DNA from 3 places in the Halobacillus sp. ABR2_026 genome. Region 1 is predicted to be linked to each of the others. Evidence: predicted binding sites of a transcription regulator. Region 1 holds the regulator's gene; each other region holds the start of a gene.

The links. Region 1 encodes Rex, which represses fermentation and respiration genes when NADH is low (regulators of the CRP and FNR family bind a similar motif). Its sites were predicted from a motif close to TTGTGAAATATTTCACAA; they were not measured.
Region 2: a site for Rex is predicted at 1,891-1,908, ahead of ACXADE_RS02810 (helical membrane plugin domain-containing protein). Genes of this name have one in related genera too.
Region 3: a site for Rex is predicted at 1,266-1,283, ahead of cydD (thiol reductant ABC exporter subunit CydD). Genes of this name have one in related genera too.

Annotation. Positions count from the first base shown of each region.
Region 1 covers NZ_JBSWTM010000001.1:368,842-372,015, reverse strand. The annotation lists gene ACXADE_RS02055 (MDR family MFS transporter) at 1-607, opposite strand, end outside; gene ACXADE_RS02050 (GNAT family N-acetyltransferase) at 775-1,329, opposite strand; gene ACXADE_RS02045 (redox-sensing transcriptional repressor Rex) at 1,388-2,044, opposite strand; gene moaC (cyclic pyranopterin monophosphate synthase MoaC) at 2,060-2,542, opposite strand; gene ACXADE_RS02035 (ABC-F family ATP-binding cassette domain-containing protein) at 2,714-3,174, shown strand, end outside.
Region 2 covers NZ_JBSWTM010000001.1:527,457-530,630, reverse strand. The annotation lists gene ACXADE_RS02815 (NAD(P)/FAD-dependent oxidoreductase) at 126-1,307, opposite strand; gene ACXADE_RS02810 (helical membrane plugin domain-containing protein) at 1,326-1,754, opposite strand; gene ACXADE_RS02805 (aldo/keto reductase) at 2,074-2,991, opposite strand.
Region 3 covers NZ_JBSWTM010000001.1:156,231-159,404, forward strand. The annotation lists gene ACXADE_RS00915 (S-layer homology domain-containing protein) at 1-1,013, shown strand, start outside; gene cydD (thiol reductant ABC exporter subunit CydD) at 1,311-3,038, shown strand; gene cydC (thiol reductant ABC exporter subunit CydC) at 3,035-3,174, shown strand, end outside.

The sequences.
Region 1 (3,174 bases):
TTATGATAAAGCCGATCAGATCGAAACGCTTCGCTGGATCTGTTTCCGTCCGCTCAAGAAATCTCGAAGACAGGATCAGACCCGTCAAGCCAAATGGAATGTTGAAAGCAAACAGCCACGGCCAATCGACATATTGGATAAGAAACCCGCCGATGGTTGGACCAACTGCCGGTGCAACCATCGCGGCAACTCCGTACACCCCGACGGCGAGCCCCCGCTCATAGCGCGGGAACGAATTGAAGATAAGGGCCATGGCAATCGGCATCATCAATCCACCTGCCGCTCCCTGGATAGCCCGGGATAGAATGACCATTCCTAGCGTGGAGGAAAAGAATCCGAGCATAGACCCTGCGATGAAAATACAAAGGCCCGTCAGATACACTTTCTTTTTCCCAAACCGGTCTCCGAAATAGCCGGTCAGCGGCATCGTCATCCCCATGGAAACCATGAAGATCGTCAAAATCCAGCCGACGGCGACCGCATCGGAATCGAAGATCTCGATAAACCGGGGCAGAATCGGGTTCAGCATGCTGTTGTTAAGTATGACCGTAAATGTCCCGAACAGGACGGACACGACCACGAGCCATTTATGAGGCAGTTTACTCAATTCTCTCACCCGCTTTCCTTCGATACTCGAACTATCTTATACTATACCACCTGTACCGTTCTTTAACCATGATCCTGCACGTTTCGACTGGATGCGACAGATCGCCGGTAAACGATTTTCATGCTCACCTGTTACAAAAAAGGCCCAGCCTTAGGCTGAGCTCTTGTTTATTCGTCATTCTTATAATAGATCATGTTATCCGTCCACTCTCCAAATTCATAAATGAACCCTTTACGGGTGCATTCAAACTCCATCCCGACACGCTCCGCTAGCGTTTGAGATGGAAGGTTATCCACGTTGATGTGTGCCTCAATCCGGTGGTAATTCAAGTCTTGAGCACCAATTTTCAGCGCTTCGGAGACAGATTCCTTCCCATATCCATTCTTCCAATGTTGATTGTGAATCGTATAGCCGATCCTTCCCCATTGAAAATCATGGCGTGCAAGTGTGGAAAAATCAATCATCCCCACGTTCTCATGGTTTTCCTTTAAAAAGATTCCGTAGACGTAAGCCGTATCGTCCGCTGCTAATTGGCGGTGTTTATCGATGAGGCCTGCAAACCATTCTTCTGTACACTCCCCCATATCCACACGGCCTTCGTCGTGGCGATGCCTGGACGGAAGCCTGCTTTTGAACCCTTGCAGCCAGCTTTCGTAGTCACCGGTTTCCAAAGGCTTAATGATCAACCGTTCTGTTCTAGCACCGATCGTAGATGTTCCCAAACTTCTGCCTCCTAAAAAAAGAGTGTAAAACCAAAAGGATTTACACTCCGCTCTTTTATTATTCTTCCTCAGTTCCTTCTTCATTCAATGGGTAATGCTTCAGGAAATAGACTAGCGCCTGAAGTTCAATCGCAAGGTCGATATGATGAACCCTCACATCAGATGGCACGCTGATCCTCGCAGGGGTAAAGTTCAGAATCCCGGAAATACCTGCCTGAACAAGCCTGTCTGCAATCCCTTGAGCAGCAGATGATGGAACCGTAAGGATGGCCACTGAAATATCGCCGAGATTCTTTTCCAAATCGTCGATGTGCTCGACGCTCACCCCGCCGACCTCAGAACCGACCCGCTCCTCATTAGCGTCAAAAGCGATTTCGATTTTCGTATTGTTGTTCTTCGTAAAATTATAGTTCAAAAAGGCCGTCCCCAGGTTCCCGACACCGATCAGAGCGACGCGCGTCGTTTCATCCTGGTCGAGCGTTTTTCTGAAAAAGGAAAGCAGATACTCGACATTGTATCCGTACCCTTTCTTCCCGAGCGCTCCGAAATAGGAGAAATCGCGGCGGATCGTCGCTGAATCGACTTTGACCGCATCACTCAGTTCTTTCGAAGAAACCCGCAATTTGCCCTGGGTATGAAGGTTGTTCAAAAAGCGATAATAGAGCGGCAGCCGCTTGGCTGTCGCTTGTGGAATCTTCGTTTGTTCGATATCCATTAGCACCGGACTCCTTTATCTGTTTCTCGTGTAGTCGCCGTTTTTCCCGCCTGTTTTTTCCTTCAGATAGGTCGGGCCGATGACCATCCCTTTATCTAGGGCTTTGCACATATCGTAAACCGTCAAGGCTGTTGCTGAAGCTGCCGTTAGCGCTTCCATTTCCACCCCTGTACTCCCCTTCGTCTTCACAGAAACTTCGATGTGAAGGACGGGCTGTGATCCAGTCTCCCACTCGAAAGACACATCGATTCCTTTCAATGAAAGAGGATGACACATCGGAATCCAGTCGGACGTATTTTTAGCGGCCATGATCCCTGCGACCTGTGCCACGGAAAGAACGTCCCCTTTTCCAATTTCATGGTTGGTGATTTTATGATGAATCTCTTCGTTCACTTGTATACTCGTTGCGGCGACCGCCGTCCGTACAGAATCCTCTTTCTCAGAGATATCCACCATACGGGCCCGGCCCTGGTCGTTGAAATGACTGAATTCGGTCATTTTCTCCTACCCCTTTTTGTCCAAAAATCGTTAACAGTACTGATTGAAACATTACTCTTATTCTACCAAAAAATCAAACGATAGTCGTTAAAGATTTCACAAACTTGGATAGCCTTGTGTTGCTAGGGGACCTGCTGTTGAGATACACTGATTTTATTGAGGTGAAACGACATGATTCTCATGCAATTGAACCAATTGACGAAGCGTTTCGGCGCCGAGTTGATTTTATCGAATATCAAATTGGAAGTGCAGATGAACGACCGGATTGCTATCGTCGGTCGAAACGGGGCAGGGAAATCGACCTTGCTCAAAATGATGGCAGGAGAAATGAGCCATGATGAAGGCGACATTTTCAAACCAAAAGAAACGACCCTGGGCTATCTGGCCCAGAATACTGGCCTGCAGTCTGAGGAGACTATTTGGAATGAAATGGAAAAGGTGTTTACTCATCTGAAGGACTTGGAGAAGGAACTCCGCTCCATGGAAGTCCAAATGGCAGACCCGGACCTGCTCGACGATCAGAAGCGTTATCAACAGCTGTTAACGGACTATGACCGTAAACAGGAATATTTCAAAACGGCTGGTGGCTATCAGTATGAAGCCGACATCCGTGCCGTGCTGAATGGATTGAA
Region 2 (3,174 bases), 160 kb from region 1:
AAAAAAGCCACACCAGGTCATCCAATATCTGGATGACCTGGTGTGGCAGAAAATGTAAAACACAGACAAAAAACCACCTGCTTCCTCTTTGTGGAGGTTGGAAGCAGGCGGTTGTTGGTTTTATATTAATAAGCGAGTGCAAATAGTCCTTTGATATGGGAAAGGTAACGCACGTTACTAGCTTCTTTCATGACAGAAGCTGGGAGACCTTTTAATGGTGTCTGGTTGGCACCGATGAAAGCCACCGCATCCTTACGTCCAAGACTTGCAAGCGTACCGGAGTTCACAGGTTCGAACTCTTCGAAGCTCTTGTCTTCAAGGAATGCATAAAGGTTATAACCGACCGTTTCCCCCATCTGCCAAGCGATTTGGGCTGTTGGTGGTTGTGGACGCTCATCACCCGGTTTGAAGTAAACCGCACTGTCACCTACGACAAATACATCATTATGAGAAACAGATTGAAGGTAGTTGTTCACAGACGCACGTCCGCGGTTCACTTCAATGCCGGATTCTCCGACTAGTGGGTTTCCTGCAACTCCACCTGTCCATACGAATGTATTCGCTTCAAGCTTACGTCCATCTTTCAGCTCGATCACGTTTCCTTCCACATTGGTAACCGGAAGTTCAGTCAGGAATTCAACGCCGCGTTTTTCAAGGCTCTTCGTTGCTCTCTCAATCAAGTGATCAGGAAGCATCGGAAGAATCTTCGGCATCGCTTCTACGAGGGTCAACTTGATGTCATCAGGGTTGACGCCGTATTTCTTAGCCATCGCTGGTGTTTCATCCGCCAGTTCACCGACAAGCTCAACACCGGTCAAGCCACCTCCGCCAATGACGATGTGGGCATCCGCTTCGTTGTTCGTCTTCGCATAGTCACGAATACGGTCTTCCACATGGTTGCGGATTTTGTTCGCATCCTCTGCGGATTTCAGCACCATACTGTGTTCTTTCAACCCAGGAATGCCGAAATAGTTGGTTACACTACCAAGAGCAACGACCATCGCGTCGTAAAATAGTTCTGAACCGTCTTCAAGCGTGACTTTTTTGTCATTCACAGAGAAGGAATCGATGGTTGCAACTTTAAGGTTGATGTCTTTTCCTTTCAGCAGCTTCTCAAGCGGAAGTGCTGCTGCCTCTTCTGAGATATTACCAGCAGCTAGACGGTGCAGTTCTGTAATGATCTGGTGGGTAGGGGTTTTATTAATAATGGTAACGTTCGCTTCTGAAGCGTCCATGTATTGGCGTACAGACAATGCGGCAAGAAGTCCACCGTAACCGCCGCCTAAAATGACGATTTCTTTTGACATGTGAGATTCCTCCATTTCCTACTCTTTATGATTGCGTTCAGCGGATACTTTCAAGTATGCATTGACGAAACGGAACAATTTTTGTGCTTGAGGGTCTTTCAACATTTTCATCAACCCGAATAGTCCAATAACTTCTGAACTGCTTTCCGCGTGATCTTTTGCTTCGATGGCGTTCTGCGCTAATTCTTTAACAGAATGCTTCAGCGGTTCAGCCACTTCTGACATGAACTCAACCGTGTCTTGCTTCAGAATTTCATCTGTTGCAAGCGATTGAACCGTATCATAAGAGCTGGAAAGAATCTTCACCAATTCGGTCAGCTTCGGAAGTTCTTTCACAAGAACAGTCAAAGATTCCTGTACTTCTGGTTGCAGTAATTGATCGAGCAGTTCACGCTCGTCGCGAGCAACGTTCTGCTCTTCTTTTTCTGTAGTGAATGAATCTGCCATATCCACTTCTCCTTTTTTAGAGCCGGAGCCCCATTTTTTATAAGTAAAATCAATCGTTCAAGCAAAGAAAAGCCTGCTTGTATAAAACAGTAAAAGTGCCATTTTATATCTACCGTTACTAGAGTAAAATATAATCTTGTGAAGTACAACACATTCTGACAAAATAAACGCTTTCAACGAAGTTTTTTTCTATAAAAGTGGAATTTTTACAGCATCTTCAAGAAAAAAACGATGATCATCTTCTTTTTATCATTCGCCAAAGTTTTTTTCTCATTCCGGATGATCGTAAAGCTTTATCAGCTTACCGGTCCCTTGGAAATTAAGGCAGGTCATTCCCCGCTGCCCGATAGAGTTCATACCATTCTTCCCTGGACAAAATGATGTGAGAGGCTTTCGCTATATCTCTCATACGCTGAATGTTCATCGATCCGACGACAGGCTGGATTTTTGCAGGATGACGCAGAAGCCAGGCGATTGCAATAGCGGAGTCGGTTACGTCATACTTTTCAGCAAGTTCTTGTAATTTAGCGTTCACTTCAGGGAATGCCTCATTGCCTACAAAAGGACCTTCGATCATTCCATGCTGGAATGGAGACCAGGCCTGCACAGTAATATCATGCAGTCGGCAGTAGTCCAGCACACTGCTATCCCTTACGACAGCCGAGTCATTCTGCATGTTTACATTGAAACCTGCATCAATCATCGGGGTATGAACGAGACTCAGTTGCAGCTGATTGACGATCAGCGGCTCATCAAGATGCTTGCTCAGCAGCTCCATCTGCATTGGGTTCTGATTGCTCACGCCAAAGTGCCGCACCTTACCACTCTCCCGTAAAGTGTTGAACGCTTCCGCTACTTCTTCCGGTTCCATCAACGCGTCCGGACGATGGAGCAATAAACTATCTATATATTCGGTCCCTAATCGCTTCAGACTCCCATCCACCGATTCGAGGATATGCTCTTTGGAAAAATCAAAAAAGCCTTTGCGTATGCCGCATTTGGTTTGAATCTTGACGTCCCCCCGCTGAATGCTTGTCTCTTTGAATGCTTCTGAGAATACAGCCTCTGATTCTCCTTTTCCATAAATATCCGCATGGTCAAATAAATCGACGCCGTTCTCAAACGCATTCGATATAACTGTTGCTGCTTCCTGGCTGCTGAGCCCGTCCATTCTCATGCATCCAAGCGAAACTTCTCCGACTTCCACATCACTATTACCTAACTGGATTTTCTTCACATGGCATCCACCTTTCCTAATAAGCCTACCCTCATCCTATCATTTTCCCGTAAAGACTTAACAAATAACGCTTACCAATAAAAGGGGGACCAGGTCATCCAGAATCTGGATGACCTGGTCCCCCTTTTATTTCCATTTCCTCCACCCTCCTTATATAATTCAAATAAGGAAGATTCTATCTAT
Region 3 (3,174 bases), 210 kb from region 1:
TGGTGCTCTTGGGCGCATTAATGTTGCCTCAGACTGGGATCCATGCGGATACATATAATCCGATAGATATTGAAAACCATTGGGCTGAAGAAGAATTGATTCAGTTCAATCATTCCTCGTTACTTCAAGGGTACAAACAAGAAGATGGCACTCATGAGATGAAACCGGACGCCTCGATCACACGCGCAGAATTTGTTTCCATTTTAAATCGCGCCCTGGAGCTTGAAATGAACGACGGTACGGTCAATTTCGTAGACGTGAAAGATGGATGGTACAAAGACAGTGTGTATATAGCGGCATCGAATCAACTTGTTCATGGAGTCGGAAACAATACATTTGAACCGAACCGTCCGATTACACGCGCCGAGATTGCTTCAATACTTGTGAGAGGTTTCGAAGAAGGGATTGATTTCTCGGAAGGGGAACCTAAAAACTTCACAGACACGGAAGGACATTGGGCAGATGCTACGATCGACCAGGCCAGCCGGGCAGGAATCGTAGCGGGTACCACAGCTACCACCTTTAATCCGAACAGAAAAGCGACCCGGGCAGAGTCTGTTGTCATGATTAAACGTGCGATGGATAAAGACCGTCCAGAGAAGGGCGATAAAGCGGACGCAATAGCTTTAGTGGATGCTTATAATGATAAGCACAAGACTTCCCTGGACACTGAGGATACAGAGGGACTTGCTGATCTCGAGAAGAAAACGATGGGATACTATGAGGTCATACAATCTATCCGTACGCATTATGATACTCTGGCAATAGAAGATGAAGGCGTGACGTATTCGTTCGATTCTACAGAAACTCCCTCTCCTGAGATCACGCATCTCTCCAACTATTTTGCAGAAGCGAGAATTGATGAGGGGGAGTATGATGTAACGATCACTCGCACTGATCATAGTGGGGGGGAGAGATCGAAGACTTATTCGTATTCAGATGAGGCCGTATATAAGCTTCGTAAAACTCAAGGACAATGGAAGATCTACGATATATCACCTGCAGGGTACTAAAGGAAGGAAAGATCAGCTTATGGCTGGTCTTTTTTTGTATATCGTTCGGCAAATATGTAAACGTCCAGGCATTCACTCAAGTTGCCTGAGACTCTATTTCTCTTTCATTTGGATAAGGGGGATGAGGCGATTCTTTTGATCAGTGAAGGAGGTATGGGTGGTGTTTATTAAGGGGACGATGTTATAGAATTGTCATAGAATCATCTGTTTTACATTTAGCAATCCTTTGGCTGATGATTTATAATGAAGGTAATGTGAAAGTTTTCACAAAAAAGGTTGATAAGGGGTTTTATATAGATGAAACACCTCAAGAGATTTGCTTTCGCAGATCGCAAAGTTCTCATGCTTTTGGTCCTCACCTCGATATTGATCGGTGCGATGATCATTGGTCAGTCTTATTTTTTTGTAGCCATCGTCGATCGTATTTTTCTTGAGGAGCAGCGATTCCGAGATGTTTTTCCTCTTCTGGGAGGACTCCTCATCGTGCTCGCCGGCCGGTCCCTATTTACGTGGTTGAACGGACGGACAGGCGTTGCACTTGCTTCCAAAGCGAAACGGCATTTCCGTCAGTCCGTCATAGACAAATACACGCGTAATCCTGTCCAGTCCTCCTTACATGGTCAGTCGGGAAGGAAAGTGAGTGTACTGATGGATGCTGTGGATGAGGTGGATGGATATTTCAGCAGCTATATTCCACAAATGATACAGACCATGATCATCCCTTTGATGATCCTTATCGTCGTATTTACCCAGCATTTTTATTCTGGTTTAATCATGATCATCACAGCTCCTTTCATTCCGCTTTTCATGGCAATAATCGGCGTGATGACTAAAAAGAAATCAGAAGAGCAGATGGAGAAGTTGAACACGTTCTCTGGGAAGTTCCTTGATACGCTCCAGGGTCTGACGACTTTAAAACTTTTTGGACGATCAAAACAGCAGGAACAGGAGATGGAAAAAAGCAGCCTGGGCTTCCGTGATGCGACGATGGAAGTGTTGAAAGTGGCTTTCGTTTCTTCCTTGATGCTTGAGTTCATCTCCATGCTCAGTATCGGATTAATTGCCTTGGAGATTGCTATCCGACTTGTCGTATATGAGAGTGTCTCCTTCTTCACCGCCTTTTTCATCCTCATTCTCGCCCCTGAATTTTACTTGACTTTGAAAGACTTCGGGAGCGCTTTTCATACAGGAAGAGGGGCTTCGGGGGCTGTCAATCAGCTGACGACTGAGCTTGAGAATGAAGAGCAGCAAATAAGCTTTGGAAGTGGAAAATTAAAGGAAGGGATTCCTCCTGAAATCAAACTGGATCAAGTGGGCTTTCGCTATGAGCAGGGCTTCGAATTGAAAGGTTTATCGGCAACGGTTGCTCCTTTCACTCAGACCGCCATTGTAGGAAAGAGCGGTTCCGGTAAATCCACTCTTCTTCATTTGCTAGGCGGGTTAGCTCCACCATCTTCAGGGTCCATATTCGTCGATGGCCGTTCGCTGTTTGATTACGAGGAAGAAAACTGGTTTGGTCAGGTGAGCTACATTTCCCAGCACCCTTATCTCTTTTCCGGGACCATTGCAGAAAATATTGCCATCGGAGGGAGAGGAAATCATTCGATCGAAGAAATTCAAAAGGCAGCTGAGAAAGCAGGAATTCATGACCTCATATCTTCTCTGGAAAAAGGTTACGACACCCCTGTTGGTGAAGCAGGAAGGGGACTTTCTGGAGGAGAGAAGCAACGGTTGGCCCTGGCACGGACGTTCTTGAAGCGGCCTTCCATCATTTTGTTTGATGAACCGACGACAGGTCTCGACCTGAAAACAGAGCGGGTGCTGCAGGCATCCATGGAAGAGCTGTCCGAAATGGCATCGATCATCACTGTTGCCCACCGGATGCACACCATCCGGCACGCCGATCAAATTCTTATGCTCGATCACGGCCGGATTATTGGCAAAGGGACACATGGTGAATTATTCCAGAGTGTGAAGGAATATAAGGAAATGGTGACCGTCCATCAAGGAGGGAACTCTCTATGAATGAACTGAAGGAAGTTATCCGTCTGGTCGTAACAGAAAAGAAAGATATTGTGCTCTCTGTCGTCTTCGGGTTTCTTGCTGGAATATCGGCGGTCGGTCTGTTTGGAGCCAGTGGATATTTAATATCAAAAGCGGC